DNA from 3 places in the Streptomyces sp. NPDC001903 genome. Region 1 is predicted to be linked to each of the others. Evidence: riboswitches for the same ligand, from Rfam matches in the RefSeq annotation. Region 1 holds a riboswitch; each other region holds the start of a gene.
What was found. A riboswitch is a leader RNA that binds a small molecule or an ion and turns the genes downstream of it on or off. The one in region 1 is predicted to bind thiamine pyrophosphate.

Region 1 (10,232 bases):
GGGGAATAAGCGCCTCATGACCGCCCACCCGGCGGTACGGTTTCGCGCAAGGTTTGGCTCGGGCGGCGCCTTTTCGGGCGGTGCCTTCTTCGGGCAGTGTTTTGGAACCTTGCGCAGAGGGCGGGTATCACGGGGGCGATTCCCCGCCTATCCTGAAGGGGACCCCTGGTCGCTACCCCCCGCGACCGACGGATGAGGAGGACTCCCGTGCCGCTCTCGGAGCACGAGCAGCGAATGCTCGAGCAGATGGAGCGAGCGCTGTACGCCGAAGATCCCAAGTTCGCGACAGCGCTTGAGGGAAGCGGACTGCGTACGTACACCCGGCGACGGGTCTACCAGGCAGTCGCAGGCATTGTGGTGGGTATCGCGCTCCTCATGACCGGTGTGATCATTCCGAACGTACTCTGGGTCAGCGTGGTGGGATTCCTCGTCATGCTCGGCTGTACGGTCCTCGTGGTCACCGGTTGGCGCAAGGCACCCAAGCCTGGCGAGCAGCCCGTCTCCGGCAGTGCAGGCGGTTCGGCCCACGGCCGGGGCCGCCAGCGTCGGTCGATGATGACCCGCATCGAGGAGCGGTGGCAGCGCCGCCGCGACGAACAGGGGCAGTAGGCCCCCCGCAGACACCGGTGAGGGGACGGCCGCCGTACGGCGGCCGTCCCCTCACGTCTCTGCCGTGCTGCTGCGCCCCGTCTCCCCGATCGCCCCTGCCGCGGCCCGGTCCTGCGGCATGATGGCCCGGTGAGTGTGCTCCCCCTGGTCTTCACCAGTGGCTGGGCCAGCGGGATCAACGCCTACGCCGTGGTCCTCCTGCTCGGCCTCTTCGGCGCGACCGGACTGACCGACGAGGTCCCCGCGTCCCTCCAGCGCACCGACGTGCTGATCGTCGCCGCCGTGCTGTTCCTCTGCGAGGCCGTCGCCGACAAGATCCCGTACGTGGACTCCGTCTGGGACGCGGTGCACACCGTGATCCGCCCGGTGGCCGGGGCGGTGGTCGGCGCCCTGCTGGCCGGCCAGAGCGGATCGCTCTCCGACCTCGCCGCCGGCGCGGTCGGCGGTTCCACCGCCCTGGCCAGCCATTTCGTCAAGGCCGGCACCCGGATGGCCGTCAACACCTCACCGGAGCCGTTCAGCAACATCGCGCTGAGCACCGGCGAGGACCTGGGCGTGGCGGCCATCGTCACCTTCGCGATGTTCAACCCCCAGGCCGCCGCCGTCATCGCGGCCGTCCTGCTCGCGGCCGGTCTGGCCATACTCGTCTTCCTGTGGAGCCGGATCCGCCGCTTCCTGCGCCGCCGGGCCCAGCGGCGCGAGGAGAAGCGGCTCGCCGCCGAGGAGCGCGAGGCGGCCGCGCGGGCCGCCGTACCACCCGGCTGACCTCGGCCGACCTCCCGCCGACCGTGCCCGGCCTCCTCCGGCCTCCCCCGATCCCGCTCGATAGGGTCATCCGCATGGCACGAATTGCGGTGATCGGCGCCGGCATGGGCGCGATGGCGACGGCGGCCCGGCTGGCCGTGGCGGGGCACCGGGTGACGGTGTACGAACGCGGGGCCGCTTACGGCGGCTCCGTCGGCCGGTACGAGCGGGACGGCTTCGCCTTCGACACCGGTCCGGGCCTCCTGCACCTGCCCGCCGTCTACCGCGACCTGTTCGTCAAGACCGGCAAGCGGCCGCTGGAGGACTGCGTCGAGCTGGTCCAGGTCGACCCGGCCGTCCGCCACGTCCTCGCCGACGGCACCTGCGTCACCCTCCCCGGCGGCTCGCGCGGCGGCGCCGCCGCCGTCCTCGACCAGGCCTTCGGCGCCGGCGCCGGAGAGCGCTGGAACGGGGTCCTGGGCCGGGCCCGGGACGCCTGGGACGCCACCCGCCGCCCCCTGCTGGAGGAGCCGCTGCGCCCCGACTGGCAGGTACTGGGCAGGGATCCGTACCCCGCGGTGCGCAGGAGCGGCCTGCTGCGCCGCCGCCCCCCGACCCTCGCCGAGGTGGCCGACCGCGAACTGGGCGGGGAGCTCGGCGAACTGCTCGCCGCCCGGGTGCGGGCGTACGGGGTCGACCCCGCCACCGCCCCCGCCTCGGCGGCCGTGCTCCCGTACATGGAGCAGACCTTCGGCAGCTGGTACGCGCGCGGCGGGATGCGGGCGCTGGCCACGGCCGTGTACGAGCGCTGCCTCGAACGGAAGGTGGCCTTCGTCTTCGACACGCCGGTACGGGAGGTCCTGGAGCGGGGCGGCCGCGCAGCCGGGCTGCTGCTGGCCGACGGCTCCGAGGTCGCCGCCGACCACGTGGTCTGCGGGGTGGACCCGCGGCAGCTGCGGGCCCCGCTGCCCGAAGGCGGGGCCCCCGCCCGCGGGCCGGGGGTGGCCGGCCGGACCACGCTGCTGCTCGCGCTGCGCGGCGCTCGCCCCGCGGACGCCGTCCACCGCACCCTGGTCCACTCCCCCACCGCCCAGCTGACCGTGCTGCGCCCCGACGATCCCGCCGTGCGGCCCGACGCGGACCACGAGGCGATCACCGTGAGCGCCCTCTGCGGCCCTGGAGGCGCCCCTGCGCCCCGCGCGGAGGAGCTGCTGGACCTGGCGGCCCGGGCCGTGCCGGGACTGCGCGAGAGGCTGCTGTGGACGCGCGAGCGCACGCCGGCGGACATCGAGGCGGACACCGGCGCACTGGGCGGCGCGGTGCCCCCGCCCGCGCTCGCCGGAGCGGGGGGCTCGATGCTCTACCCCGCCAACACCACCGCCCTGCCCGGGCTGTTCCTCGCGGGCGGCTGGGCGCACCCCGGCGGCGGGCTGGCGCACGCCGGGATGACCGGTGCCCTGGTGGCCGGTCTGATCGTGGAGGGCGCGGGCTTCCGCGGCTCCCAGTGACGCAGGAGCCCCCGGGGAACGTCCCCCGGGGGCTCGCCCGCGCTCCGGTACCCCTCGCGGGTCAGTACCGGTACTGCTCGTACTCGCCGGTGCCCTGGTACGGGTACTGCTGCGGTTGCTGCTGCTGCGGGTACGGGTTCTGCTCGTCCCCGGGGTAGCCCGCGGCGGCCCCCTCGGTGGACCGCTGCTGCGGCACCCACACCCCGCCGGGCGGGGTGTCCGTCGAGTACTGCTGCTGCCCGCCCGCGTACGGGTCGGCGCCGGAGTAGTCGGCGTACGGCGCGTAGTCGTACGGCTGTTGCGGGATCACGGCCCCGCCGGTGCCGATGTACGGGTCCGAGTAGGCGGCGTAGACCTGCTGTTCGCCGCCCGTCGGATAGCCCGCGGAGTAGTCGTAGCCGCCCTGGCCCTGCGCGCCGTAGCCCTGCCCGTCGTAGCCCTGCCCGTCGTAGTGGGGCGCGTACTGGTGGGCGTCCTGCTCGGCCGTGGCGAACGGCGAGGCGAAGGCCGCCGTCCGGCCCGCGTCGGCGGTGGGGGCGAAGCTCTGTATCCCGTACGAGCCCGTGTCCTCGGGCAGCGGTTCCGGGCTGTAGAAGTCCTCGGTCGCGGCCTGGAACTGCGGCTCCGGCCGCGCCTGGTCGGGCTCGTCGGCCCGGTCCGCGCCCTCGGGGTCCGGCTCCGTCCCGCCCGGCCCGTACTCCAGCCCGGTCACCTTCAGCGCGGGGCCGGGGCGCGCCCCGCCCGCCTTGCGGCGCCGGTTCTGCTGCCGTACGGGCTCGCCGCCGCGGCGCAGCGCCCAGCCCGCCTCGAAGCCCTTGCGGAAGGAGAGCGTCACCAAGGTCTGGCCCAGGGCGAACGCGGCCGCGCCGAGGCCGATGACCGGCACCGACGGCAGGACGACCCCCGCGACCACACCGAGGAACCCGGCGAACGCGAGCAACCGCCAGCGCAGCCGGGCCTTGTACTGCATCAGGACCTCGGCAAGCAGCCACAGCGCGACGAAACCGAACGCGATGTAGAGGACCGTCATTCCCATGCGTGGCACCTCTCGGTACGGCCAACCGCCCAGGAAACGGGGGCCGGCCGATCAGGCCCGCTGGTGCAGGCCCAGGTTCTCGTAGATCTCGAGAGTCGCCGTGGAATTGTTCAGCGTGATGAAGTGCAGCCCCGGGACACCCTCGGACAGCAGCCGCGCGCAGAACTCCGTGGCGAACTCGATCCCCATGGAGCGTACAGCGGCCGCATCGTCCTTGACGGCGAGCATGCGCTCTTTCACGTCCGCGGGGAAGACTGCGTTGCTCAGTTGCGGCAGCCGGTCGAGCTGCTTGATGCCCACAACAGGCATGACCTCGGGGATGATCGGGGTCTCGCAGCCCGCCTTCTGGGCACTGTCGCGCAGCCGCAGATAATTCTCCGGATCGAAGAACATCTGGGTGATCGCATAGTCCGCGCCCGCGCGGCACTTGTCCACGAAGTGACGGATGTCCGTGTCCCAGTCCTCCGAGCGCGGGTGCATGTCGGGGAAGGCCGCGACACCCACGCAGAAGTCGCCGGACTCCTTGAGCAGCCGGACCAGGTCGGCGGCGTAGTGGACGCCCTCGGGGTGCGCGACCCAGGGACCCATGGGGTCGCCGGGCGGGTCGCCGCGCAGGGCCAGCATGTTGCGAATGCCCGCGTCGGCGAACTGGCCGATCACGTGGCGCAGCTCGGCGATGGAGTGGTCGACCGCGGTGAGGTGCGCGACGGGGGTCAGGGTGGTGTCGGCGGCGATCTCCTGGGTGGCCTTGACGGTGCCGCCGCGGGTGGAGCCGCCGGCCCCGTAGGTCACGGAGACGAAGCTCGGGCCCACCGCCTCGATCCGGCGCAGCGCGTTCCAGAGGTTGCGCTCGCCCTTCTCCGTCTTGGGGGCCCAGAACTCGAAGGAGTACGACGGGCTCCCGGACGCCAGCAGGTCGCGGACCGTGCGTGCACGGTCCGTACGGGTGGAAGCGGTACCAAGGGCCATACGGGCAGGTTAGACGCGCCTTCGCGGACGCCGAAGCCGTGTCCGCCTTTTGGACACGTTTTTGGACACCTGCACGGGCGGCCGGTGAAGCCTTAGGCGGAAACGCGCTCGCGGACCCGCTTGGCCAGGTCGGCGGCGGCCGCGCCCGGGTCGGAGGCCTCGGTCAGCGCACGGACGACCACGATGCGGGTGGCTCCGGCGTCGAGGACCTCGTCGAGGTTGCCGGCGTCGATGCCGCCGATGGCGAACCAGGGGCGGGCGGGGGCCAGCGAGGCGGCGTACCGGACGAGCCCGAGGCCGGGGGCGTACCGGCCGGGCTTGGTGGGGGTGGGCCAGCAGGGTCCGGTACAGAAGTAGTCCACGCCCGGCTCGGCGACGGCGGCGTCGACCTCGGACTCGGCGTGGCAGGACCGGCCGATGAGGACTCCCCCGCCGAGGATCCCGCGGGCGGCGGGCACCGGGATGTCGTCCTGGCCCAGGTGCAGGACGTCGGAGCCGATGGCGTGGGCGACGTCGGCGCGGTCGTTCACAGCGAGGAGCCGGCCGTGCCGGCGGGCGGCCTCGGCGAACACCCGGAGGTGTTCGAGCTCCTCACCGGCCTCCATGCCCTTGTCCCGGAGCTGGACGATGTCCACGCCGCCGGCCAGGACCGCGTCGAGGAACTCGGGGAGGTCCCCCTGCCGCTTGCGGGCGTCCGTGCACAGGTAGAGCCGGGCGTCGGACAGCTGGGCGCTCGCGGACACGATCGCGGACATGGGTACCCCCGGGGTGGATGCGGTGCACGGGCCGTCCAGGGCCCGCGCACCGCGGATGGATCAGGCGGCTCGGATCACCCGGGCCGCCGGGTTGCTCCGGCCGCCCGGGTCTCTCCGGTCTCTCGGGTCTCTCGGGTCAGAGGGCGAGCGCCTGAGCGCGGCGCTTCACCTCCGTGCCGCGATTCTCGCTCAGCGCCTGCGCGGGGGTGCCGGGCAGGGTCGGGTCCGGGGTGAACATCCACTCCAGGATCTCCTCGTCGGAGAAGCCGTCGTCGCGGAGCACGGTCAGCAGGCCGGGCAGGCCCTTGACGATCTTGTCACCGTCGATGAAGGGGGCGGGCACCTGGAGCGAACGGTTCTCGCCCCGGCGTACGGCGATCAGCTGACCTTCCTTGACCAGCTGGCGGACCCGGGTCACTTCGATGTCGAGCATCTCGGCGATGTCGGGGACGTACAGCCAGGCGGGGACAAGGGCATCGATCTTTGCGTCAATCTCGGTCACGGGCACAAGCCTGCCACCTCGCACCGACACCCGGTACCCGGGCCGACCCGTCCGGGTCCCCGCCGCCGCCGGAGACCCCCTAGACCAGCGCCGATTTCAGCGGGACCGCGGAATCGGCGACCTTGGCCGGATCCACCGGGGCGCCCGTCTCGATCAGCTTCCGCCCCTGCGCCAGATCCCGCGGCCGGCCCACCGCCAGGACCGCGGCCAGCGCCCCGCCCCGGAGCCAGCACACCGACCAGCCCGCCTCGGCGGGGTCCCCGCGCCACACCAGCTCGTCGGCGCCCGCGTGGTGCCCCGCGTACTGCACGAAGCGCCCGAACTGCTCCGACCAGAAGTACGGCACCGGGTCGTAGACCTGCATCGCGCTCCCGGCCACGATGTTCGCCGCGACCACCCGCGGCCCCTGCAGGGCGTTGTCCCAGTGGTGCACCAGCAGCCGCGCCCCGTAGCGGGCCGACGGGAAGGAGGCGCAGTCGCCGACCGCGTACACCCCGGGCACGGTGGTCCGCAGGTACTCGTCCGCCGTGACCGCGCCCTCCGGCCCGAGCTCGACGCCCGAGTCCGCGAGCCACCGGGTCGCCGGCCGGGCCCCGATGCCCACGACCACGGCGCCCGCCGGCAGCTCCCGCCCGTCCGCGAGCAGGACCCGCCCGGACTCCACCGAGGAGACCTTGGCGCCGGTCAGCAGGGCGGCCCCGGCCTCCTCGTACCAGTGGGCCATGGGAGCCGCGACCTCCGCGGGCAGCGCCCCCGCCAGCACCCGGTCCGCCGCCTCGACCACGGTCACCGCGCAGCCCGCCTCGCGCGCCGCGGTGGCGAACTCGGCGCCGATCCAGCCCGCCCCGACCACCACGGTCGCCGGCGTGCGGGCCAGCACCGGCCGCAGCCGGGCCGCGTCGTCCAGGGTGCGCAGCAGGTGTACCCCGGGGACGCCCTCGGACCCGGGCAGGGTCAGCGGTTCGGCGCCGGTCGCCAGGACGAGGACGTCGTACGGGACCGGACCCGCCTCCGTGTCCAGCTCGCGCTCGGCGGCCCGCAGCCCGGTGACCTCCACCCCGAGCCGCAGCACGATGCCGAGCCCCTCGAAGTCCACGTCGAACGCGGAGTCCTCGGCCTTGCCGAGCAGCACCGCCTTCGACAGCGGAGGCCGGTCGTACGGCTGGTGGGGTTCGGCGCCCAGCAGGGTGATCGGGCGGCGCCACCCCTGCTCCCGCAGCGCGACCGCGGTCTGCACTCCGGCCATTCCGGCGCCGACGATGACGACGCCGCTCTGAGTCTGTTCCGTCTGCTCGCTCACGCCGCCCAGCCTAGCGATCTGACGGCTCGTCAGGAACAACGGCCCGGCACGGCGGCCGGGGAGGCAGCCTTACCCGCCCCCGGCGCCGGGGTTAGGCTGGCGCCCGTACCTATCGCGGGAGTCCGGGCGGACCGGGCTGAGAGGGAGGCTGAGCGGCCTCCGACCGTACGAACCTGATCCGGGTCATGCCGGCGAAGGGAGGGGCTGGACGCCCATGCACTCATCTCGGAAGGGATCCGAAGCGGGATCCCCCGGATCCACAGGGTCCGCAGGGTCCGCAGGGTCCACAGGGTCCGACGTCCTCGTCATCGGGGGCGGGATCATCGGCCTGGTCACCGCCTGGCGGGCGGCCCGGCACGGGCTGCGGACCGTGCTCGCCGATCCCGCGCCCGGCGGCGGCGCCGCACAGGTCGCCGCCGGCATGCTCGCCGCCGTCACCGAGCTGCACTACGGCGAGGAGACCCTGCTGGGGATCAACCTCGCCTCCGCCGCCCGCTACCCGGAGTTCGCCGCCGAGCTGGCGGAGGCCAGCGGCGGGATGGACATCGGATACCGCGCCTGCGGCACGCTCGCCGTCGCCCTCGACGCCGACGACCGGCTGCACCTGCGCGAGCTGCACGCCCTCCAGCGCCGCTGCGGCCTGGAGTCCGAGTGGCTCACCGGCCGCGAGTGCCGGCGCCTGGAGCCGATGCTGGCCCCGGGCGTACGGGGCGGGCTGCGCGTGGACGGCGACCACCAGGTCGATCCGCGCCGGCTGGCCGCCGCGCTGCTGGCCGCCTGCGAGGGCGCCGGCGTGGAGATCCGCCGGGCGGCCGCGGAGCGGCTGCTGACCGCCGCCGACCGGGCCGTCGGCGTACGGCTCGACGACGGCACGGAGCTGCGCGCCGACCAGGTGGTGCTGGCCGCGGGCTCGCTCAGCGGGCGGCTGGCCGGCGTGCCGCCCCAGGTCCTGCCCCCCGTACGGCCGGTGAAGGGGCAGGTGCTGCGGCTCGCGGTGCCGCGGGCGTACGCGCCGTTCCTGTCGCGGACCGTACGGGCGGTGGTGCGCGGCAGCCACGTGTACCTGGTGCCGCGCGAGAACGGCGAGCTCGTCATCGGGGCCACCAGCGAGGAACTCGGCTGGGACACCACGGTCACCGCGGGCGGGGTGTACGAGCTCCTGCGCGACGCCCACGAGCTGGTGCCCGGCATCACGGAACTGCCGCTGACCGAGACCCGGGCCGGGCTGCGGCCCGGCTCCCCGGACAACGCCCCGCTGCTCGGCCCGACCGACCTGCCCGGCCTGCACCTGGCCACCGGGCACTACCGCAACGGGGTGCTGCTGACCCCGCTCACCGGCGACGTGATGGCGGAGCTGCTGACCACCGGCACGATGCCGGAGATCGCCCGCCCCTTCACCCCGCGCCGGTTCTCCACCGCACGTCAGGAGTCGTACGCATGACCATCTCCGTCAACGGCGAGCCGCGCGAGATCGCGGCCGGCACCACCCTCGACGCGGTGGTCGCCACGCTCACCGCGGCGCCCTCCGGCGTCGCGGCGGCACTGAACGAGACCGTGGTCCCGCGCGGACAGTGGCCGCTCACGCCGGTCGGCGAGGGCGACCGGGTCGAGGTCCTCACCGCGGTACAGGGGGGCTGAACGCGATGGCGGACGACGCTTTCGTGCTGGGCGGCCGGACCTTCTCGTCCCGTCTGATCATGGGGACGGGCGGGGCGCCGAGCCTGGACGTCCTGGAACGGGCGCTGGTCGCCTCCGGCACCGAGCTCACGACGGTGGCGATGCGGCGGCTGGACCCGACGGTCCAGGGCTCCGTGCTGTCGGTGCTGACGCGCCTGGGCATCTCCGTGCTCCCCAACACCGCCGGGTGCTTCACGGCGGGCGAGGCGGTGCTGACGGCGCGCCTCGCGCGGGAGGCGCTGGGCACGGACTGGATCAAGCTGGAGGTGGTGGCGGACGAGCGGACGCTGCTGCCGGACGGGGTGGAGCTCCTCGACGCGGCGGAGACCCTGGTCGACGAGGGCTTCACCGTCCTCCCCTACACGAACGACGACCCGGTCCTCGCCCACAAGCTGGAGGACGTGGGCTGCGCGGCGATCATGCCGCTGGGGTCGCCGATCGGATCGGGGATGGGGATCCGCAACCCCCACAACTTCGAGCTGATCGCGGAGCGGGCCGGTGTTCCGGTGATCCTGGACGCGGGGGCGGGCACGGCCTCGGACGTGGCACTGGCGATGGAGCTGGGGTGCGCAGCGGTGATGCTGGCCTCGGCGGTCACCCGGGCCCAGTTCCCGGTCCTGATGGCCGCGGCCATGCGCGACGCGATCTCGGCGGGCCGGCTGGCCCACCGCGCGGGCCGCATCCCCCAGCGCCGCTTCGCGGAGGCCTCCTCCCCGACCGAGGGCCGGGCCGCCCTGGACCCGGAACGCCCGGCGTTCTGACGGGGGGCGGGTGGGTACGGGTCCCACGGCGCGCGCCCGCCATCTCCCCCTCGGCCCCCCGGGGCGGGTCGGCGGCTGCCCACCCGCCCCTTCGTCCGCGGGCCGGTGGTCCGGGTCAGCCGTACCCTCCTGGGCCGGATCGGAGAGGGTTCGGGGGCTTCCCGTCAGTCCCATCGTCCTTCCGTGCCGCGCCGGCCCGTCAAGGGCGCTCCTCCGTCGCGTCGCCACGCGATGGCCTTCGGCCACCCTTGACCGACCGCCCCGCCCCGGAAAGACAAGGACCGCCGGGAAACCCCCGAAAGGACGGTCAGAGGGCAGGAGCAACGGGAGCGGCCACCTCAGCGAAGCGCCGACCCGCCTACGGGCCGGCC
Region 2 (10,232 bases), on a different contig from region 1:
GCGGTCTGCCGGTAGACCTCCACCTCCAGGGTGGCGTACGAGGGCCCGCCGAGGATCTGCACGACGCCGAAGGAGGTGAACGTGAACAGGAACACCATCAGCGAGGCCGCGGCCACCGCCGGCCCGAGCGCGGGCAGCGTCACCCGCCGCCAGGCGGCGAACCGCCCGGCGCCGAGCACCCGGGCGGCCTCCTCCTGGCGCGGGTCCAGCTGCGACCAGAGCCCGCCGACCGTCCGTACGACGACGGCGTAGTTGAAGAAGACGTGCGCGAGCAGGATCGCCCACACGGTGGTGTCCAGCCGGACGCCCCACAGCTCGTCCAGCAGCCCGCCCCGCCCGACCAGCGCCAGGAAGGCGGTGCCGACCACCACCGTCGGCAGCACGAACGGGACCGTGACCACCGCGCGCAGCAGCTGTTTGCCGGGGAACTCGAAGCGCGCGAAGACGTACGCGCCGGGGAGTGCGATCAGGAGCGTGAGCGCCGTGGAAGCGAACGCCTGCCAGGTGGTGAACCAGAGCACGTCGGCGATGTCGGGCCGGGTCAGCACCTCGCCGATCCGCCCGAACTGCCAGCCCTCGTCGGTCTTGATCCCGCGGCCGACGATCGCGGCCACGGGGTAGGCGAAGAACAGCCCGAAGAAGGCGAGCGGCACGGCCATCAGCAGGAGCCGGACGGCCGTACCGCGCGCGCTCTCGCGTCCTACTTCACGACGAGCGCGGACCATGCCTTGACCCACTGCTCACGGTTCTTGGCGATGGTCTCGGGGGCCACGTTCTCGGGCTTCTCGATGACCACGCCGTGCTTCGTGAACAGCTCCGGCAGCTTCGCGTCCTTCACCACCGGGTTCACGAACATCTGGAGCGGCATGTCCTCCTGGAACTTCTTGCCCACCAGGAAGTCGAGGAGCGCCTTGCCGCCCTCCTCGTTCTTCGCGCCCTTGAGCAGGCCCGCGAACTCGACCTGGCGGAAGCAGGTGCCGGTGGCCACGCCCGTGGGGGCCTCGGCCGGCTGCGGCTCCCCGTACAGGACCTCGACCGGCGGGCTGGAGGCGTACGAGACGACCAGCGGCCGGTCGCCCTTGGCCTTCTTGCCGCCCGCGGAGCCGGAGAAGCGCTCGTTGTAGGCCTGCTCCCAGCCGTCGACGACCTCGACGCCGTTGGCCTTGAGCTTGCTCCAGTAGTCCTTCCAGCCCTCCTCACCGTACTTGCCGACGGAGGCGAGCAGGAAGCCGAGGCCCGGCGAGGACGTGGCCGCGTTCTCGGTGACCAGCAGGTTCTTGTACTCGGGCTTGACCAAGTCGTCCAGCGTCTGCGGCGGGGCGATCTTCTTGTCGGCGAAGTACGCCTTGTCGTAGTTGACGCAGATGTCGCCGGAGTCGATCGGGGTGACCCGGTGCTCCTTGTCGAGCACGTACTCGGGCTTCACGTCGGCCAGGCCCTTGGCCTCGTACGCGGTGAAGATGCCGTTGTCGAGGGCGCGGGAGAGCAGCGTGTTGTCCACGCCGAAGAAGACGTCTCCGCGCGGGGAGCCCTTGGTGAGGATCTCCTGGTTGAGGGCGGCTCCGGCGTCCCCGGACTTCAGGACCTTGACCGTGTAGCCGCTCTGCTGCTCGAACTCCTTGAGGACCGTGTCGGTCACGTTGAAGGAGTCGTGCGAGACGAGCGTGACCGTCTTGGACTTCGGCGCGCCGCTCTCGCCGGAGGCGGACTCGTCCTTGCCCCCGCCGCCGCAGGCGCTGAGCGTGGCGACGCCGAGCGCGGCCGCGAGCGCCGCGCCCGCGAACTTCTTGGTGGTGCTCACTGGTGAATTCCTCCTGGGATGACCAGGAGAAGACGCGGCCCTGCCCGGCGCTCCATGCGAGCGGTCGCCGGGCAGGGCGCAACAGCTTGAGTGATGACCGAACTTCCTACCCCGAATGACCGGGGCGAGGTTCAGAGGGTCTGCGGATGACGGTTACCGCACTCTCAGCGCTGTGGCGCTCCCCTGTCGGAATATGCAATTGGTTCGGCCACAGGGTACCCCGTGGCCGAATCGGGCCCGCGGGCCCGCAGGCCCGCGGAAACCGCAGGCTAGCGCTCCGAGGCGGCCAGCTGGCCGCAGGCGCCGTCGATCTCCTGGCCGCGGGTGTCCCGTACGGTCACCGGCACCCCGTGGCGGGCGATGGCCTCGACGAAGGCCTTCTCGTCCTCGGGGCGCGAGGCGGTCCACTTCGAGCCCGGCGTCGGGTTCAGCGGGATCAGGTTGACGTGGACGCGCTTGCCCTTGAGCAGTCGGCCGAGGAGGTCGCCGCGCCAGGCCTGGTCGTTGATGTCGCGGATCAGGGCGTACTCGATGGAGATCCGGCGGCCGGACTTCTCGGCGTACTCCCAGGCCGCGTCGAGGACCTCGCGGACCTTCCAGCGGGTGTTCACGGGGACGAGGGTGTCGCGCAGCTCGTCGTCCGGCGCGTGCAGCGAGACCGCGAGGCGGCACTTGAAGCCCTCGTCGGCGAAGCGCAGCATCGCCGGGACCAGGCCGACGGTGGAGACGGTGATGCCGCGCTGCGACAGGCCCAGGCCGTCGGGCTCGGGGTCGGTGAGGCGGCGGATGGCGCCGACGACCCGCTTGTAGTTGGCCAGCGGCTCGCCCATGCCCATGAAGACGATGTTGGACAGCCGGGCCGGTCCGCCGGGGACCTCGCCGTCGCGCAGCGCGCGCATGCCGTCGACGATCTGGTGGACGATCTCGGCGGTGGACAGGTTGCGGTCCAGGCCCGCCTGGCCGGTGGCGCAGAACGGGCAGTTCATGCCGCAGCCGGCCTGCGAGGAGATGCACATGGTGACCCGGTCGGGGTAGCGCATCAGCACGGACTCGACGAGCGTGCCGTCGTGCAGCTTCCACAGGGTCTTGCGCGTGGTGTCGTCGTCGCACGAGATGTGCCGGATGACGCTCATCAGGTCGGGCAGCAGCTCCTGCTGGAGCTTTTCGCGCGAGCCCGCCGGGATGTCGGTCCACTCGGCCGGGTCGTGCGCGTACCGGGCGAAGTAGTGCTGCGAGAGCTGCTTGGCCCGGAAGGGCTTCTCGCCGATCGCGGCGACCGCCTCGCGACGCTCCTCGGGGGTGAGGTCGGCGAGATGCCGGGGCGGCTTCTTGGCCCCGCGAGGGGCGACGAAGGTGAGCTCTCCCGGGACAGGGCGGGCCATGGCTGGTACTCCTCGTAAGACGAAAGGCGCGCCGCAGAAGCAGCGCGCCTTTCAAGAGTAACCGCCCGGACCCGCCCCAAGCCGTCAGACGTACGTCGTCCCAGCTCAGCGGGGTTGCCCTGGTGAACCGCCCGTCGGCCGGAAGCCGCGGAGCCCGGTTTCAGCCGGTGCCGACGAACGCGGCGAGCAGCAGCCACACCACCGGGGCGGTCGGCAGCAGCGAGTCGAGCCGGTCCATGATGCCGCCGTGGCCCGGGAGCAGCGTGCCCATGTCCTTGATGCCCAGGTCCCGCTTGATCATCGACTCGCCGAGGTCACCCAGCGTGGCGCTGACCGCGACCGCGAGGCCGAGCAGCAGGCCCTGCCACCAGACGCCGCCGTCGATCAGGAACTCCATGCAGAGCGCGCCGGCCGCCATCGCGAAGGCCACCGCTCCGAAGAGCCCCTCACGGGTCTTGCCGGGGCTGATGCGCGGAGCCAGCTTGGTCTTGCCGAAGCGCCAGCCCACCGCGTAGGCCCCGGTGTCGCTGACCACGGTCAGCAGCAGGAAGGTGACCACGCGCTCCGGACCGTCGTCGGCGGTGAGCAGCATCGCGACGAAGGTGGCCAGGAAGGGCACGTAGAACGCGGCGAAGACGCCCGCCGTGACGTCCTTGAGGTAGTCCTCGGGCGGTTCGGTCATCCGCCAGACCAGGACCGCCAGCGCGGTCAGGGCCATGGCCACCCAGGCGCCTTCGGCCCCGCGGACGTATCCGGCGATGACCATGGCGGCGCCGCCGACCGCGAGCGGGACGAGCGGGGCCTTGATGCCCTTCTTCTCCTGCAGCCGGGAGGTGAGCTCCCACAGGCCCACGACGACCGCGACGACGATGACGCCGACGAAGACCGCCTTGACGATGAACAGCGAAGCGAAGATCACCGCACCGAGGCCGACACCGACCCCTATGGCGGCACGCAGGTCTCGCCCCGCCCGCTTCTTCGGCGGGGGCGTGGCGTCCTGCGGTGCCTGCGAGGGCGGGGGCGGGGGGCTGGGCATGGGCTCCTGCGGCGGCGTCTCGGCGCGGAACGGGGGGCCGCCTTCGGCGGCGGCCCCCCGATCGCGTGCTTCCCGGTCGTCGAAGTCACGGCCGGCGGCATCGGGCACGATGGGCATGGGCCGAGTGTGCGGGCCCACCAGCGCATCGTATGCGGGACCCGCCGGAACCGGCTCCGTGGCCCAGGGAGAGTCGTTCATCAGACCTCGAGGAGCTCGGCTTCCTTGTGCTTGAGCAGCTCGTCGACCTGCGCGACGTACTTCGCGGTGGTGTCGTCGAGCTCCTTCTCCGCGCGGCGCACCTCGTCCTCGCCGGACTCCTTGTCCTTGACGAGCTTGTCGAGGGAGTCCTTCGCCTTGCGGCGGACGGCGCGGATCGAGACCTTGGAGTCCTCGGCCTTGGTGCGCGCGACCTTGATGTACTCCTTGCGGCGGTCCTGCGTCAGCTCGGGGAAGGTCACCCGGATGATGTTGCCGTCGTTGCTGGGGTTGACGCCCAGGTCGGAGTCGCGGATGGCCTGCTCGATGTTGCGCAGGGCGCTCTTGTCGAACGGGGTCACGATCGCCATGCGCGGCTCGGGCACCGAGAAGGACGCGAGCTGGTTGATGGGCGTGATGGCGCCGTAGTAGTCCGCCACGATCTTGTTGAACATCGCCGGGTGCGCACGACCGGTGCGGATCGCCGCGAAGTCTTCCTTGGCGACGACGACGGCCTTCTCCATCTTCTCCTCGGCCTCGAGGAGGATTTCTTCGATCACCACGTGCTCCTGCATGTCAGATATGGATGGTTCAGGCGGGCGGGGCGGGCTCGGCCCAGTGGGGCCGGGCCCGGCGTGGGAACGCTCAGGCCCGGGTGCCCTGGTCGCTCACGAGCGTGCCGATCTTCTCACCCTTGACGGCGCGGGCGATATTGCCCTCGGCGAGCAGCTCGAAGACCAGGATCGGCAGCTTGTTGTCGCGGCACAGCGTGATGGCGGTGGCGTCGGCGACCTTGAGATCGCGGGACAGCACCTCGCTGTACTCCAGCGCGTCGAACTTCACCGCGTCGGGGTTCTTCTTCGGGTCGGAGTCGTAGACCCCGTCGACACCGTTCTTGCCCATGAGCAGGGCCTCGGCGTCGATCTCCAGGGCCCGCTGGGCGGCCGTGGTGTCGGTGGAGAAGTACGGCATGCCCATACCGGCGCCGAAGATCACGACGCGGCCCTTCTCCAGGTGCCGTACGGCGCGCAGCGGGATGTACGGCTCCGCGACCTGGCCCATGGTGATGGCGGTCTGCACGCGGGAGTCGATGCCTTCCTTCTCCAGGAAGTCCTGGAGGGCGAGGCAGTTCATGACGGTGCCCAGCATGCCCATGTAGTCGGACCGCGCGCGGTCCATGCCGCGCTGCTGGAGTTCGGCGCCGCGGAAGAAGTTTCCGCCGCCGATCACGACGGCGATCTCCGCGCCGTCACGGACCACCGCGGCGATTTCGCGCGCGATGGCATGGACGACGTCGGGGTCGACGCCCAGTCCTCCACCACCGGAGAAGGCTTCGCCCGACAGCTTCAGCATGAAGCGGCGGCCCTTCTTGTCGTGGTCGCTCTTGTCGTCGGAAGCGGTGTGGGGGTCCACGCCCTGATTCATGGAGATCTCCTCGTGCACATACGAAGAAGGCCATTGCCGGTGGGTCCTCGCGGTTCCCTCTACGGCAATGGCCTCCTCGTCAGATCTGCGGTCGTTCCGCGCGCACGCGGACGACTGCTTCAGACCCTACCGGGGTCCGGTGTCCGTCGTTGTAAGGACGGACTCAGATGCCGACCTTGATGCGCGAGAAACGCACCAGGGTGACACCGGCCTCGTCCAGAACCTTCTGGACGGACTTCTTGGCGTCCAGGGCGTACGCCTGGCCGAGCAGCGTGTTGTCGCGGAAGAAGCCGTTGACACGACCCTCGACGATCTTCGGCAGGGCGGCCTCGGGCTTGCCCTCCGCGCGGGTGACCTCTTCGGCGACGCGGCGCTCGGACTCGACGACCTCGGCCGGGACGTCCTCGGCGGACAGCCACTTCGGCGCGAACGCGGCGATGTGCTGCGCGACACCGCGGGCGACGTCGGCGTTGGGCTTGTCGAGCTCGACCAGGACACCGATCTGGAACGGCAGGTCGGGCATGGTGCGGTGCATGTACGCCGTGACGTAACCGCCGGTGAACTGCGCGAAGCGGTCCAGGACGATCTTCTCGCCGAGGTTGGCGTTCGCCTCGTCCACGAAGGCCGTGACGGTCTTGCCCGGGGCGATCTCGGACGCGAGCAGCGTCTCGATGTCGGCCGGGGAGGTGGCGGCGACGTGCGCGGCCAGCTCGTTGGCGACGGCGAGGAACTTCTCGCCCTTCGCGACGAAGTCCGTCTCGCACTTCAGCTCGACGATGACACCGGAGGTGTTGTCGTCGGCGATGAGGGACACGACGGCACCGTTCTCGGCAGAACGGCCCTCGCGCTTGGCGACGCCCTTCTGACCCTTGATACGGAGCGCCTCGACGGCCTTGTCGACGTCACCGTCGGAGTCGACCAGCGCGTTCTTGCAGTCCAGCATGCCGGCGCCGGTGAGCTCGCGGAGCTTCTTGACGTCAGCGGCGGTGTAGTTCGCCATGAGTCTGTGATTCTCTCTCGAAGTCGTAGATCTACGGGTGAACGGCGGAGGAGTCGCGCTCGTGGCGCGGCTCCCCCGCCGTCATCGTCCGTGCTGCGAGTGCCCGGCGGATGAACGCCGGGCTCTCTCAGAGGGTCAGGCCTGCTCGGCGTCGGCGGCCGGAGCCTCGACGACGGCCTCGGCCGCGGGGGCCTCGACAGCGGCCTCGGCCGGGGCGGCCTCGGCCGGGGCGGCCTCGGCGTCGTCGGCCTTCTTCTCGCCCTCGAGCAGGTCGCGCTCCCACTCGGCGAGCGGCTCGGCGGCGGCCTTCTCGCCCGGCTTCGAGTCGCCGGTCGCAGCGCCGGAGCGGGCGATGAGGCCCTCGGCGACGGCGTCGGCGATCACGCGGGTGAGCAGGGTGACGGAGCGGATCGCGTCGTCGTTGCCCGGGATCTTGTAGTCGACCTCGTCGGGGTCGCAGTTGGTGTCGAGGATCGCGACGACCGGGATGTGGAGCTTGCGCGCCTCACCGACGGCGATGTGCTCCTTCTTGGTGTCGACGATCCAGACGGCGCTGGGAACCTTCGACATCTCGCGGATACCACCGAGGGTCTTCTCCAGCTTGGTCTTCTCGCGGGAGAGGACCAGGAGCTCCTTCTTGGTGAGACCCGAGGCGGCGACGTCCTCGAAGTCGATCGCCTCAAGCTCCTTCAGACGCTGGAGGCGCTTGTAGACGGTGGAGAAGTTGGTGAGCATGCCACCCAGCCAGCGCTGGTTGACGTACGGCATACCAACGCGCGTCGCCTGCTCGGCGATGGCCTCCTGGGCCTGCTTCTTGGTACCGACGAACATGATGGAGCCGCCGTGGGCGACGGTCTCCTTGACGAACTCGTAGGCGCGGTCGATGTACGACAGCGACTGGAGCAGGTCGATGATGTAGATGCCGTTGCGCTCGGTGAAGATGAAGCGCTTCATCTTCGGGTTCCAGCGACGGGTCTGGTGACCGAAGTGGACGCCGCTTTCCAGCAGCTCCCGCATCGTTACGACGGCCATGGCCATCTCCTTGGTTTCTCGGTTTGGTTCCTGACGCCCCACCGCGCCCTGCCCCCGACGAGGGGACCGAGAGACGCTTTCACCCGGCCTGAGCGGCTGGTGCTGGGGCGTGCGAAGTCGACCCGGTGACCCGGATCGCCGTAAGAAGTGTACGGGACCGGGCGGTATGCCTGGTGACGCCGTTGTCCACACCCGGCCGGTTGTCCACAGACCCGATCACGCTGCGCGACGCGGCGGCAACCTGGACGACATGACGACACTGCTGCTCACGCTGCTGCTGGCCCTGTCCCAGGCGCTCTCCCCGGGAGCCCGGCCGCTCCCGCCGCCCCTGGTGGTGGCCCGCTGGTGGGATCCGCCCCCGACCCCGTACGCGGCCGGGCACCGCGGGGTGGACCTGGCCGCCCCGGTGGGCGCGGAGCTCAGGGCCGTGGGCCCGGGGCGGGTGCACCACGCGGGCCCGGTGGCCGGGCGCGGGGTGCTGTCCCTGACCCTTCCGGGCGGCCTGCGCACCACGTACGAACCGGTCCGGCCGCTGGTGGCGGAGGGCGAGGAGGTCACGACGGGCCAGGTGGTGGCGGTCCTCACGGAGGGCACGCACTGCGCGAGCCCCTGCCTCCACTGGGGCCTCCTGTCGGGCACGACGTACCTGAACCCCCTGACCCTCCTCCCGCACCCGACCCCGAGACTGCTGCCCCTCACGCCCCCGACCGGCTGAGACGGGGTGGCGACGTGGCACGGGGTGGGGCGGAGGGGCGGGGGCGGGGGGGGAGCCCCCCCGGGTCTCAGCCCTGCACGCCTCGGAGGGCCATGGCCACGGCGGCCTCCGTCACCACGCCGGGATCCTCGGCGGCGCCCAGCTCGATGCGCCGCACCGCCGCGTCGACGACCCCCTGCAGCAGCATCGCGGCGAGCCGGGGCTGCTCGTGCCCGAGGGCACCCAGCGCCTCCACGATCATCGCCACGAGTCCCCCGTGCGCGGCGCGGATCTTCTCGCGCGCCCCCGCGTCCAGCTCACTGGCCGAGATCGCGACCACCGCCCGGTGCCGGCGGTCCCCGACCAGCCCCAGCTGGCTCCGCACGTAGGCCTCGACCTTGGCCTCGGGCGACTCGGCCCGCTCCATCGCGGCCTCGATCTCGGCGGCCCACACGGGGAAGTCCACCGCGCACAGCTCTTCGACGACGGCCGCGCGGGAGCGGAAGTATTCGTACACGGAGGACCGGGCGAGGCCGGTGCGCTCCGCCAGGGCGGGGAAGGTCAGCGCTTCCGTCCCGCCTTCGGACAGCAGGGAGCGCGCGGCGTCCAGCAGGGCGCCGCGCTGCATCGACCGGTGCTCGGCCACGGAGGCCGCTCGAATCCTGGGCACACGTCCACTCTACGGAGGTGCCGCAAGCTCACCGCCCGACATCCGCCAGCTTGGCCCGCAGTTGGAGCACCGACTTGGTGTGGATCTGGCTGACCCGGCTCTCGGTGACGCCCAGTACGTTGCCGATCTCGGCCAGCGTGAGGCCCTCGTAGTAGTAGAGCGTGACGACGGTCTTCTCGCGTTCGGGCAGGGTGTTGATCGCCCTGGCCAGGAGCCTGCGCAGCTCGCGGTCCTCGGCCACCTCGACCGGGTTGTCGGCGGCGGTGTCCTCCAGGGTGTCCATCAGGGAGAGGCGGTCGCCGCCCTCGCCGCCCGCGTGCAGCAGCTCCTCCAGGGCGACCACGTTGGCCAGCGACAACTGGCTGAAGACGGCGTGCAGTTCCTCCACGGCGATGCCCATCTCGCCGGCCACCTCGTGCTCGGTGGGGGTACGGCGCAGCTGGGCCTCGAGGACGGCGTAGGCCCGCTCCACGGCTTTGGCCTTCTGCCGGACCGAGCGCGGGATCCAGTCGAGGGCGCGCAGCTCGTCGATCATCGCGCCCCGGATGCGGGTGATCGCGTACGTCTCGAACTTGATGGACCGGTCGATGTCGAACTTCTCGATGGCGTCGATCAGCCCGAAGACCCCGGAGGAGACGAAGTCGGCCTGTTCCACATTGGGCGGCAGCCCCACGCTGACCCGGCCGGCGACGTACTTCACCAGGGGTGAGTAGTGCAGGATCAGCTGCTCCCGCAGCCGCTCGTCACCACTCTCCTTGTACGAGCGCCACAGCACCTCGAGGGACGAGGGCGCGGTGGTCCGCACGCTGCCGCGGGCAGCGGGGGGCACCGCAGCGCGGTCAGACCCTGAGGTGTGCTGGGGCATGCTTCGCCTTTGCCGGAGCCGGATTCCTTGGGAGCGTAGCGTGACGGAAGTGTCGCGGTGCGCGAAGAGTACGGGATCGCGCATGGGCACCGGGGCGTCCTGACTCGCGCGGGCGGCCCGGGACCGGCGCCT
Region 3 (10,232 bases), on a different contig from region 1:
TGGAACACGACGCCCGACAGGTCGTCGATCCGGGCACGGTCGCGTTCTGGACCGAGGGCGACGCACTCGCGCTGCCCTACGGCCCCACTCCCATATCGCGCGGAGGCGAGAGCCGCCTGGCGAGCCCGTGCAATGTGCTCGGCTCGTTCGACGGCGACCCCCGCCTGCTGTCCACCGTCCGCGACGGCGACCCGATCCGCGTGGAACTCGCGTAACCCCGCAGGGCTCGCGCAGTTCCCCGGGACTACATCTCCTTGAAGAAGGCCTCGGCCGTGTGCAGGAAGATGTCGTTCGCCTCGGGCTCACCGATCGTGACCCGCAGGCCCTCGCCCGCGAAGGGCCGGACCACCACACCGGCCTTCTCGCAGGCCGCCGCGAACTCGACGGTCCGCTCCCCCAGCCGCATCCACACGAAGTTCGCCTGCGTGTCCGGCACCACGGTCCAGCCCTGGCCGAGCAGCGTCTTGTGGACCCGGGCACGCTCGCCCACCAGCGCCCCGACCCGGCCCATCAGCTCGTCCTCGGCGCGCAGCGAGGCAACCGCCGCGTCCTGGGCGAGCTGGCTGACGCCGAACGGCACGGCCGTCTTGCGCAGCGCCGCCGCCACCGGCTCGTGCGCCACGGCGAAGCCGACGCGCAGGCCGGCCAGCCCGTACGCCTTGGAGAACGTACGCAGCACGCAGACGTTCGGGCGGCTGCGGTAGAGCTCGATGCCGTCCGGCACCTCGGTGTCCCGGACGAACTCGTGGTACGCCTCGTCCAGCACCACCAGGATGTCCGAGGGCACCCGGTCCAGGAACCGCTCCAGCTCGGCGCGGCGGACCGCGGTGCCGGTGGGGTTGTTGGGGTTGCAGACGAAAATCAGCCGGGTCCGCTCGGTGATCGCGTCGAACATCGCGTCGAGGTCGTGCACGTCCCCGTCGGTCAGCGGCACCTGCACGGACGTGGCACCCGAGATCTGCGTGATGATCGGGTAGGCCTCGAAGGACCGCCAGGCGTAGATGACCTCGTCGCCCGGGCCGGCCGTCGACTGGATCAGCGACTGGGCCACACCCACGGAACCCGTACCGGTGGCGATGTGCTCGACCGGCACCCCGAACCGCTCGGCGAGCTCGTTCACCAGGCCCGTGCAGGCCATGTCGGGGTAGCGGTTGAACTGTCCGGCGGCCGCGACCGCACTCTCCAGCACCCCGGACAGCGGCGGGTACGGGTTCTCGTTCGAGGACAGCTTGTACGCGACGGGTCCGCCCGCGGCAGCGGGCTTCCCGGGCTTGTAGGTGGGAATGCCGTCCAGCTCGGCGCGCAGCTTCGGGCTCTTCTCGCTCACCGCAGGTCCTCCTCGACCGTCCCGTACGACGTCGCCGTCGACTCAATACTGCTCACCTTATGAGGATTCCGCTCTCCCGAAAATGGGTGGCGCCGGGATTGCGGGGGAGCGCACGCATATATGCGCACGCCGGTGGCCCACGCCGTGGCGCGCATCCCTCGTACAGGTGAGTTGAGACCGTCCCGAGACCACACCGCTTTGGCATGCCCGTACCCGACGACAAACGCCCCAGTCACTCTCCGCACCGATATTCCTTCATTTCCAAGGTCATTGGGGGTGGCGAACCATGCAGAATCGTGCCTGTCAACGCGTGCATATGCACCCGGACCACCCACCCCGCCGAGCCCTACTATCGGCTCGCCATGACAGCAGCAGGGAAGCATCAGGTGAGCCGGACCGAGACCACCCGGCGGGCCGCCGGCCGACAGGGCCGGGCCGGCATCAGGGACGTGGCCGCCGCGGCGGGCGTCTCGATCACGACCGTCTCCGACGCGCTCAATGGCAAGGGACGGCTGCCCGACGCCACCCGCCGCCACGTTCGCGAGGTCGCCGACCGTCTGGGCTACCGCCCTTCCGCCGCGGCCCGCACCCTCCGTACCGGCAAGTCGGGCCTCATCGGCCTGACCGTGACCACGTACGGGGATGAACCTTTCACCTTCACCGAATTCGCGTACTTCGCCGAGATGGCCAGGGCCGCCACCTCCGCCGCGCTCGCCCGCGGCTACGCCCTCGTCATCCTCCCCGCCACCTCTCGACACGACGTGTGGTCCAACGTGGCCCTCGACGGCACCGTCGTCATCGACCCCTCCGACCATGATCCCGTCGTCAGCGAACTGGTCCGCCAAGGGCTCCCCGTCGTCTCCGACGGCCGCCCGGCCGGCTCCCTTCCCGTCACCGCCTGGGTCGACAACGACCACGAGGCCGCCGTACTCAACCTGCTCGACCACCTCGCCGCCGCCGGCGCCCGCCGGATCGGGCTGCTGACCGGCACCACCACGGACACCTACACCCGGCTGTCGACCACCGCCTACCTCAACTGGTGCGAGCGCGTCGGCCAGGACCCCGTCTATGAGTCCTACCCCGCCCACGACCCGTGCGCGGGCGCCGTCGCCGCGGACCGGCTGCTCGCCCGGCCCGACCGGCCCGACGCCGTCTACGGGCTCTTCGACCCCAACGGGACCGATCTGCTGGCCGCCGCCCGGCGCTACGGCCTGCGCGTCCCCGAGGACCTGCTGCTCGTCTGCTGCAGCGAGTCCACCGTGTACGCCAACACCGAACCGCCCATCACCACCCTCTCCCTCAAACCGCGCCGCATCGGCACCGCCGTAGTACAGCTGCTGATCGACGCCATCGAGGGGGTCGACACCGGCCGCCCGGTCGAACAGGTGGTCCCGACCGAGCTGATCGTCCGCACTTCCTCGCAGCGCAGGCAGCCCCGTACGACCGTCAGCCCGCCCCGTTCACCGGCCAAGGACTGACCGCCGCAGCGCGATACCGGCGGGGCCGACGGTCCCGCCGGGGATTTCCGCAACACCTATTTCGGGAGAAAGCGGCAGGAACTATTGGTTCCGCCCAGGATTCACCACCCCTGGTGCGTCACAGAGCGCGAGCCGCATTCCTATGATGGGCGCACGACATCACGGACCCTCCGCCCAGGAGGTCAGGAGGGTCCGCAGGTGTACGGCAGCGCGACGGTGGTGGAGGGGTCGATGACTCAGGGGGCCGGTCAGGGACCCGCGATGCGGACGGAGACGCTGCGGGACTTCCGAGTTCCGGTCACCGAGCCCGTCCCGTACGGCGTGCCCGGCGCGCTTCCCGAAGAGGCCCCGGTGTACGGCGAGTACCCCGCGTACTACGGGGAGGGCGCGCCGGTGCCCCCGCAGCCCCCCGTGCCGCCCCAGCCACCCGTGCCCCCGCAGCCGCCCGTGGGCGAGAGCCCCGCAGCGGGCGGGCCGGCCCCGGCCGACGGGGACGAGCTCGACGAGGGCTACACCCCGACCCACCGCGATCTGCCGATCATCGGCCGCGGGGGACCGGGCGACACCGTGCAGGTCCAGTACGTTCCCCAGGAGTCCCCGGCCACGGGCCCCGGACCGCTGTACGTCGTCGGCGACGTCCACGGCTATCTGGACGAGCTCGTCCACGAACTCCAGGCCCAGGGCCTCATCGACGCCGACCGCCGCTGGTCGGCCGGCAACGCCCGCCTCTGGTTCCTTGGCGACTTCACCGACCGCGGACCCGACGGCATCGGCGTCATCGACCTCGTCATGCGGCTGTCCGCCGAGGCCGCCGCAGCGGGCGGCTACTGCAAGGCCCTGATGGGCAACCACGAGCTGCTGCTCATCGGCGCCAAGCGGTTCGGCGACACCCCCGTCGCCTCGGGCGCGGGCACCGCCACCTTCCAGGCCGCCTGGCTCCTCAACGGCGGCCAGCGCACCGACATGGAGCGCCTGGAGGACGTACACCTCCAGTGGATGCAGCGGCTGGACGCGGCCGTGCTGGAGGACGGGCACCTGCTGCTGCACTCCGACACCACCGCGTACCTCGATTACGGCGACTCCATCGAGGACGTCAACGACACCATCCACGAGCTGCTCAACCGCAACGACGCCGACATCACCTGGGACTTGTTCCGCAAGTTCACCAAGCGGTTCGCGTTCCGCGACGAGGAGACCGGCCCGCAGGCCGTACGCGAACTCCTCGACACCTACGGCGGCGGCCGCGTGGTCCATGGGCACAGCCCGATCCCGTACCTGCTGGGCGAGGTGGGCACCGAGGACGGCGACGAGTCGCGCGGACCGGAGGCCGTGAACGGCCCGCACGTGTACGCGGAGGGGCTCGCCATCGCGATGGACGGCGGGGTCACGATGGCGGGCAAGCTGCTGGTCGTGCAACTCCCCCTGAACGACTGACGGTTATCAGAAGGGGGGTAATTTCGGGAAAGCCCCTGTCACGGCGTGGCATGGGCGCTCTACCATCGCCCTATCCGTAGCAGGCTCTCCTCCGTTTGTGCCGGCGCCCGGGTCTACGCGGGCAAACCGGTCCCTACGGAGCATCGGGGGATGCACATGAACAGCGCTCCGCACCTGCTGACCGAAGACCGACCCGAGTTCGATCGGCTCCTCGACGAGGCGCTGCGCACCGCGCACGAACGGCCCGAGCTCGCCGCCCTCGGTGAGCGCCTGAACGCCGAACAACTGCGCACGATGGCCATCGGGGCCAGCTCCCTGCTCACGGCCGCGGCCGCGGCCGAGTACGACCACTACGTGAAACTCCGCGGAGAGCGGCGCGACGAGGTCCTGTCCACCCCCGGCTCGGCCGGGGACCAAGGTTCCGGGCTGCAGGGTGAGGGCGAGGACGGTGCGGGCGTCAGCGCCGTCGTCGCAGTGCTCGCGCCGGTCCTGGCGGGCACCGCGATGCTGATCTTCCTGCTGGTTGGCTACATCCTGAAGGCGGTCGAACCCGAACCGGCCTTCGCGGAGACGATGCTGACGGCGGGTTGGCTGTTCGGCGCGCTGACCGTGGTGTCGCTGGTGTTCGCCGTGATCGGGCTGCTGGTGACGGCCGTCCGCAACCGGGCGACCGAGGTGGTGGCCGAGGACGAGGCCGACGCGATACCCGACGAGGTCACGCGGGCCCGCGAGGCCTGGCGGCAGGCCCTGCTGGAACGGGGCATCCTGCCGTTCCTGCGGGACGCGCTGGCCGATCCGAGCGCGGGACCGGCGGGTCCGGCGTTTCCGGCCCCGCACACGCCGAAGGCCGGGCGCATCCCCAATCTGGGATACACCCGGCCCGACTTCACCAGTCCGGGGTCCCCTTCACAGGGCCCCCGCCCCGGCTACACCCCGCCTGACTTCACGAGTCCGGACTTCACCGGCCCGGACGGCGGCGCTCAGTAGCGCCGCGGCCCGCAGCGGGCCGCCTGTCCGTGTTTCACGTGAAACATCGCGTGACGGGCCGGGACACTGCCCTGGGAAGCCCCCTCAACCTCCCCAGAGCAGCGCCGGCCGTCACGGGCGGGGTCAGTCCGCCAGCGGGAGGTACACCCGGTTCCCGCTCGCCGCGAACTCGGCGGACTTCTCCGCCATGCCCGCCTCGATCTCGTCGGCCTTCAGGTCCCCACCGTGCTCACGGCGGATGTCCTGGGAGATCTTCATCGAGCAGAACTTCGGACCGCACATGGAGCAGAAGTGCGCGGTCTTGGCCGGCTCGGCCGGGAGCGTCTCGTCGTGGAACTCGCGGGCCGTGTCCGGGTCGAGGGCCAGGTTGAACTGGTCCTCCCAGCGGAACTCGAAGCGCGCGTCCGACAGGGCGTCGTCCCACTCCTGGGCGCCCGGGTGGCCCTTGGCCAGGTCCGCCGCATGCGCAGCGATCTTGTACGTGATGACGCCGGTCTTCACGTCATCGCGGTTGGGCAGGCCCAGGTGCTCCTTGGGCGTGACGTAGCAGAGCATCGCGGTGCCCCACCAGGCGATCATCGCGGCGCCGATGCCCGAGGTGATGTGGTCGTACGCCGGGGCGACGTCCGTGGTCAGCGGGCCGAGCGTGTAGAACGGCGCCTCCTCGCAGATCTCCTGCTGAAGGTCGATGTTCTCCTTGATCTTGTGCATCGGGACGTGGCCCGGGCCCTCGATCATGGTCTGCACGTTGTGCCGCTTGGCGATGGTGTTCAGCTCGCCCAGCGTCTTCAGCTCCGCGAACTGCGCGGCGTCGTTGGCGTCCGCGATGGAACCGGGGCGCAGGCCGTCGCCCAGCGAGTACGTGACGTCGTACGTCGCGAGGATCTCGCAGAGCTCCTCGAAGTTCGTGTAGAGGAAGTTCTCCTTGTGGTGCGCGAGGCACCAGGCGGCCATGATCGAACCGCCGCGGGAGACGATGCCGGTCTTGCGGCGGGCGGTCAGCGGCACGTACGGCAGCAGCACGCCGGCGTGGACCGTCATGTAGTCGACGCCCTGCTCGGCCTGCTCGATGACCGTGTCCTTGTAGATCTCCCAGGTCAGGTCCTCGGCACGGCCGTCGACCTTCTCCAGTGCCTGGTACAGCGGCACGGTGCCGATCGGGACCGGGGAGTTGCGCAGGACCCACTCGCGGGTGGTGTGGATGTTGCGGCCGGTCGAGAGGTCCATGACCGTGTCGGCGCCCCACTTGGTGGCCCAGGTCATCTTGTCGACCTCCTCCTCGATGGAGGAGGTGACGGCGGAGTTGCCGATGTTGGCGTTGACCTTCACCAGGAACCGCTTGCCGATGATCATCGGCTCGATCTCCGGGTGGTTCACGTTCGCGGGAAGCACCGCGCGACCCGCGGCGATCTCCTCGCGGACGACCTCGGGGGAGACGTTCTCCCGGATCGCGACGTACTCCATCTCCGGAGTGATCTCTCCGCGGCGGGCGTACGCGAGCTGGGTGACGGCGGCGCCGCCACGGCCTCGGCGGGGCTGGCGCGGGCGGCCCGGGAAGACCGCGTCGAGGTTCTTGAGGCCACCGCGCGGCGAGGTGTGCTTGATGCCGTCGTCCTCGGGGCGCACGGGACGGCCCGCGTACTCCTCGGTGTCGCCGCGGCCGATGATCCAGTTCTCACGCAGGGGCGCCAGGCCCCGGCGGACGTCGGTCTCGATCTGCGGGTCGGTGTACGGACCGGACGTGTCGTAGAGCGTCACGTCCTTGCCGTTGGTGAGGTGGACCTGGCGGACCGGCACCCGGAGGTCGGGCCGGGAGCCCGCCAGGTATCCCTTGTGCCAGCCGGGCTGGCGCTCGGTCTGGCCGTCGGCGTCCTGGCTGACGGCAGGCGTGCGTGCGTCCTGAATGGTCATGAGACCTGATCTCCCTACGCCGGCATTACCCGGTAACAGGTTCGGCGGTCGACGCAGCCTCTTCCCGTCCGCATGTGTGCTGCGTACGGTGATCAGCGCCCTCTCAGCCCGGTGCTCCGAGCTCCCGCGTTGTGCAAAGGTGCCCCCACGCTAGCGTCATCTGTGGCGTGCTGAACAGTGGGCCCCCTCAACTCTTGCGATGATCTGCCGGTGACGTCCTCGCCGCAGCCTCCCTCCTCGCCCACAGAGCCCCCGGGTCACACCGACCACGCACACGTGGGCCACGGGCATGACCACGGCCATGACCAGAGCCCAGCCCCGGCCCACTCCCACGGTCATTCCCACGGCCACGGGCCGGCGGCTCCCGTCTCGAAGCACCTGCGCAAGGTCATCGCCGCGGTCCTGATCCCCTTCGCCGTCGCCGTCTTCGTCGGCATGGTGGTGCTCTGGCCGGGCGGCGCCCCCGCCCACGAGCGCTCCGGGGTCGGCTTCGACCGGCAGACCCAGCAGGGCCGGGTCGTCGCGCTCGAACAAGTCGACTGCAAATCGGTGAACGCCTCGCAGGTGCCGACCACGGGCAGCGTCTCCACTCCGGAGGGCCGCCAGACCCGGGCCGAGCAGACCGGCGACTGCAAGAAGGCCACCGTCGAGGTCGGCACCGGGCCGGACAAGGGCCGCACGTTCATCGAGATCGTCCAGCCGGGCGCGCCACGGCAGTTGGAGGAGGGCCAGGAGGTGGTCGTCGCGTACGCGCCGGACGCGCCCCGAGACCTCCAGTACTCCGTGGTCGACGTGAACCGCAAGCTTCCCTTGGCGGTACTGGCCGGCAGCTTCGCGGTGGCCGTGGTCGTCGTCGGGCGGATGCGCGGCGTGTTCGCACTGGTCGCACTGGTCGTCAGCTTCGGCGTACTGACCCTCTTCATCCTCCCGGCGATCCTGCAGGGCTCGAACCCGCTGCTCGTCGCGGTCGTCGGGGCCAGCGCCATCATGCTCATCGCGCTCTACATGTGCCACGGCCTGAGCGCCCGTACGTCCGTCGCCGTCCTGGGCACGCTCGTATCGCTGCTGCTGATCGGCTTGCTCGGCTCGGTCTTCGTCGACTGGGCGTTCCTCAGCGGCAACACCGACGACAACACGGGGCTGATCCACGGGCTCTACCCGGACATCGACATGAGCGGTCTGCTGCTCGCGGGCGTGATCATCGGATCCCTGGGTGTGCTCGACGATGTGACGGTCACCCAGACATCGGCGGTCTGGGAACTCCACCAGGCCGATTCCTCGATGGGGTCCCGTGCCCTGTACCGGGCAGCCATCCGGATCGGCCGCGACCACATCGCCTCGGTGGTCAACACCTTGGTACTGGCCTATGCGGGCGCGGCGCTTCCGCTGCTGCTGTTGTTCTCGATCGCGAACAGCAGCATGGGCTCGGTGGCCAACAGCGAGCTGGTCGCGGAGGAGATCGTACGGACCCTCGTCGGGTCGATCGGCCTGGTGGCCTCGGTCCCGGTGACCACCGCGCTCGCCGCGCTGGTGGTCTCCGCCGACCGGCCGGGATCCCCGGCCGGAGCGGCGGCCTCGGGGCCGGTCCGCGGCGGCCGGGGACGGCGGCGCAAGCGCTGAGCGACCCGGGTGGCTCGGGGGCCCGGGGCAACTCGGCACGTACGCTCGGCTCGGCTCGGACGGTCGGCCCGCTCTGCTCGCCCGGTCGGTCCGCTCAGCCCGCGTTCTGCTCGTTCTGCCGGGACTCGGCCAGGATCCGGTCCAGCGCCTCGTCGAGGTTCTCCTCGAAGTCACCGAGGTTGCGCTCCTGACCGAGCGGAACAAGCCGATCGGTACGGTCGAGGAACGCGACGAGCGGCGCCGCGCCGGCGCGGAACAGGGCCCGGTCGCAGCCGACCTGGAGCCGGATGTGAACGTCGGACAGTTCCTCGGGGTCGGTGGGGGCGATGTGCACATCCCCGTCGCCGCACGGCTTGTTGATGCCGTCGAGGAGCAGCTCCCGGCCGAACGCCCAGGTCACGGGGGCGTCTCCGGGAAGGTGGAACGTCAGGCGCACTGCGTAGGGGTCACGGGTGTCGTACCGGAGTTCCACCGGGATCCGGAAGGAGAGCTCCTCGGAAACGAGGAAGCTCATCATGACCTCTGCCTGTACCGACTCGCGCATGGACTACCCCGCTGTAGTGGAAGTGGCCAGGAATGATCCCCCAGGGCCCTCTTGACAAGGGTGGTGGAAGCTCATGCAGATCACAAGGAGTGAGTTTTCAGATACTGATAGAGAACGAGAGGGTGCTCAACAGCGCGCCTACTTCACTCCGTAGTCGATCGACCACATACAGCAATCGTTCCTGCTGGTGCAAAGGGAGAGAAATCGCCATTGTTGCGGCGGTATCGCCCGCGGTGATGGGGATGGCTGCACAGACAGTGCCCAGCGCGTACTCCTGACGCTCCGTAACCGGCTCCATCCGTCCGAGAGAGCCGATGCGATCTTCGAGGGCTCTCTGATCCCGGACGGTGTACTGGGTGACGGCCTCGACCGGGTGCCGCTCGTAGTAGTCCCTGCGCGTCTTCTCGTCGAGCTGGGCCAGCAGGCACTGCCCGATGGCGTGCGCATGGCCGGTCGCGCGGAAATCGGCCCACTCCTCGACCGCGGGGCTGGCCGGGGTGTCCGAGACTCCCACGAGTTCGATCTCACCTTCGCGGAACACTGCGAAGTAGACGGGGGCCCCGACCGCGTCGCGGAAGTGCGCGAGGGAGTCGAGGATCATGCTGCGACGTTTCTGCTGCAGTCCGCCGCCCGCCAGCCGCCCGGCGGCGGCGCCGAGCACGAACACTCCACCCTCACGCCGGAGATAGTTCTCGTGCGTGAGGGTGCGCAGCAGGTGGTACGCGGTGGGGAGGGGGAGCCCGGCCTCGCGCGCCAGTTGTTTCGCCGGGGCTCCCTCGCTGTGGGAACCCACTGCTTCGAGCAGCCTCAACGCGCGCTGCACCGAACCGATCAGCGTCGGCACACCGGCATTGTGAACCGAAGACAAAGCTCACCCCCAGGCGTGGCGGCGGACCTGGGGAGGGCCCGCCCTGCGGGGGCCACCCCCGCA

Region 2: another riboswitch for thiamine pyrophosphate. It lies ahead of ACFYZS_RS36040 (thiamine ABC transporter substrate binding subunit); the one in region 1 lies ahead of thiO (glycine oxidase ThiO).
Region 3: another riboswitch for thiamine pyrophosphate. It lies ahead of thiC (phosphomethylpyrimidine synthase ThiC); the one in region 1 lies ahead of thiO (glycine oxidase ThiO).

Annotation. Positions count from the first base shown of each region.
Region 1 covers NZ_JBIASZ010000010.1:248,801-259,032, reverse strand. Annotated here, with positions in the region: gene ACFYZS_RS23330 (DUF3040 domain-containing protein) at 208-609, shown strand; gene ACFYZS_RS23325 (DUF4126 domain-containing protein) at 739-1,374, shown strand; gene ACFYZS_RS23320 (phytoene desaturase family protein) at 1,449-2,861, shown strand; gene ACFYZS_RS23315 (hypothetical protein) at 2,923-3,897, opposite strand; gene metF (methylenetetrahydrofolate reductase [NAD(P)H]) at 3,949-4,866, opposite strand; gene thiE (thiamine phosphate synthase) at 4,959-5,621, opposite strand; gene ACFYZS_RS23300 (Rv2175c family DNA-binding protein) at 5,758-6,123, opposite strand; gene ACFYZS_RS23295 (NAD(P)/FAD-dependent oxidoreductase) at 6,203-7,423, opposite strand; TPP riboswitch at 7,528-7,640, shown strand; gene thiO (glycine oxidase ThiO) at 7,638-8,864, shown strand; gene thiS (sulfur carrier protein ThiS) at 8,861-9,061, shown strand; gene ACFYZS_RS23280 (thiazole synthase) at 9,067-9,861, shown strand.
Region 2 covers NZ_JBIASZ010000024.1:87,193-97,424, forward strand. Annotated here, with positions in the region: gene ACFYZS_RS36035 (ABC transporter permease) at 1-659, opposite strand, end outside; gene ACFYZS_RS36040 (thiamine ABC transporter substrate binding subunit) at 701-1,801, opposite strand; TPP riboswitch at 1,887-1,996, opposite strand; gene rlmN (23S rRNA (adenine(2503)-C(2))-methyltransferase RlmN) at 2,071-3,183, opposite strand; gene ACFYZS_RS36050 (phosphatidate cytidylyltransferase) at 3,344-4,417, opposite strand; gene frr (ribosome recycling factor) at 4,417-4,974, opposite strand; gene pyrH (UMP kinase) at 5,060-5,839, opposite strand; gene tsf (translation elongation factor Ts) at 6,003-6,839, opposite strand; gene rpsB (30S ribosomal protein S2) at 6,975-7,871, opposite strand; gene ACFYZS_RS36075 (M23 family metallopeptidase) at 8,122-8,586, shown strand; gene ACFYZS_RS36080 (TetR/AcrR family transcriptional regulator) at 8,654-9,211, opposite strand; gene whiG (RNA polymerase sigma factor WhiG) at 9,264-10,100, opposite strand.
Region 3 covers NZ_JBIASZ010000004.1:190,015-200,246, forward strand. Annotated here, with positions in the region: gene ACFYZS_RS10490 (cyclophilin-like fold protein) at 1-215, shown strand, start outside; gene hisC (histidinol-phosphate transaminase) at 245-1,327, opposite strand; gene ACFYZS_RS10500 (LacI family DNA-binding transcriptional regulator) at 1,690-2,805, shown strand; gene ACFYZS_RS10505 (metallophosphoesterase) at 3,022-4,239, shown strand; gene ACFYZS_RS10510 (hypothetical protein) at 4,390-5,226, shown strand; gene thiC (phosphomethylpyrimidine synthase ThiC) at 5,350-7,137, opposite strand; TPP riboswitch at 7,132-7,275, opposite strand; gene ACFYZS_RS10520 (YibE/F family protein) at 7,348-8,757, shown strand; gene ACFYZS_RS10525 (SsgA family sporulation/cell division regulator) at 8,852-9,301, opposite strand; gene ACFYZS_RS10530 (IclR family transcriptional regulator) at 9,399-10,145, opposite strand.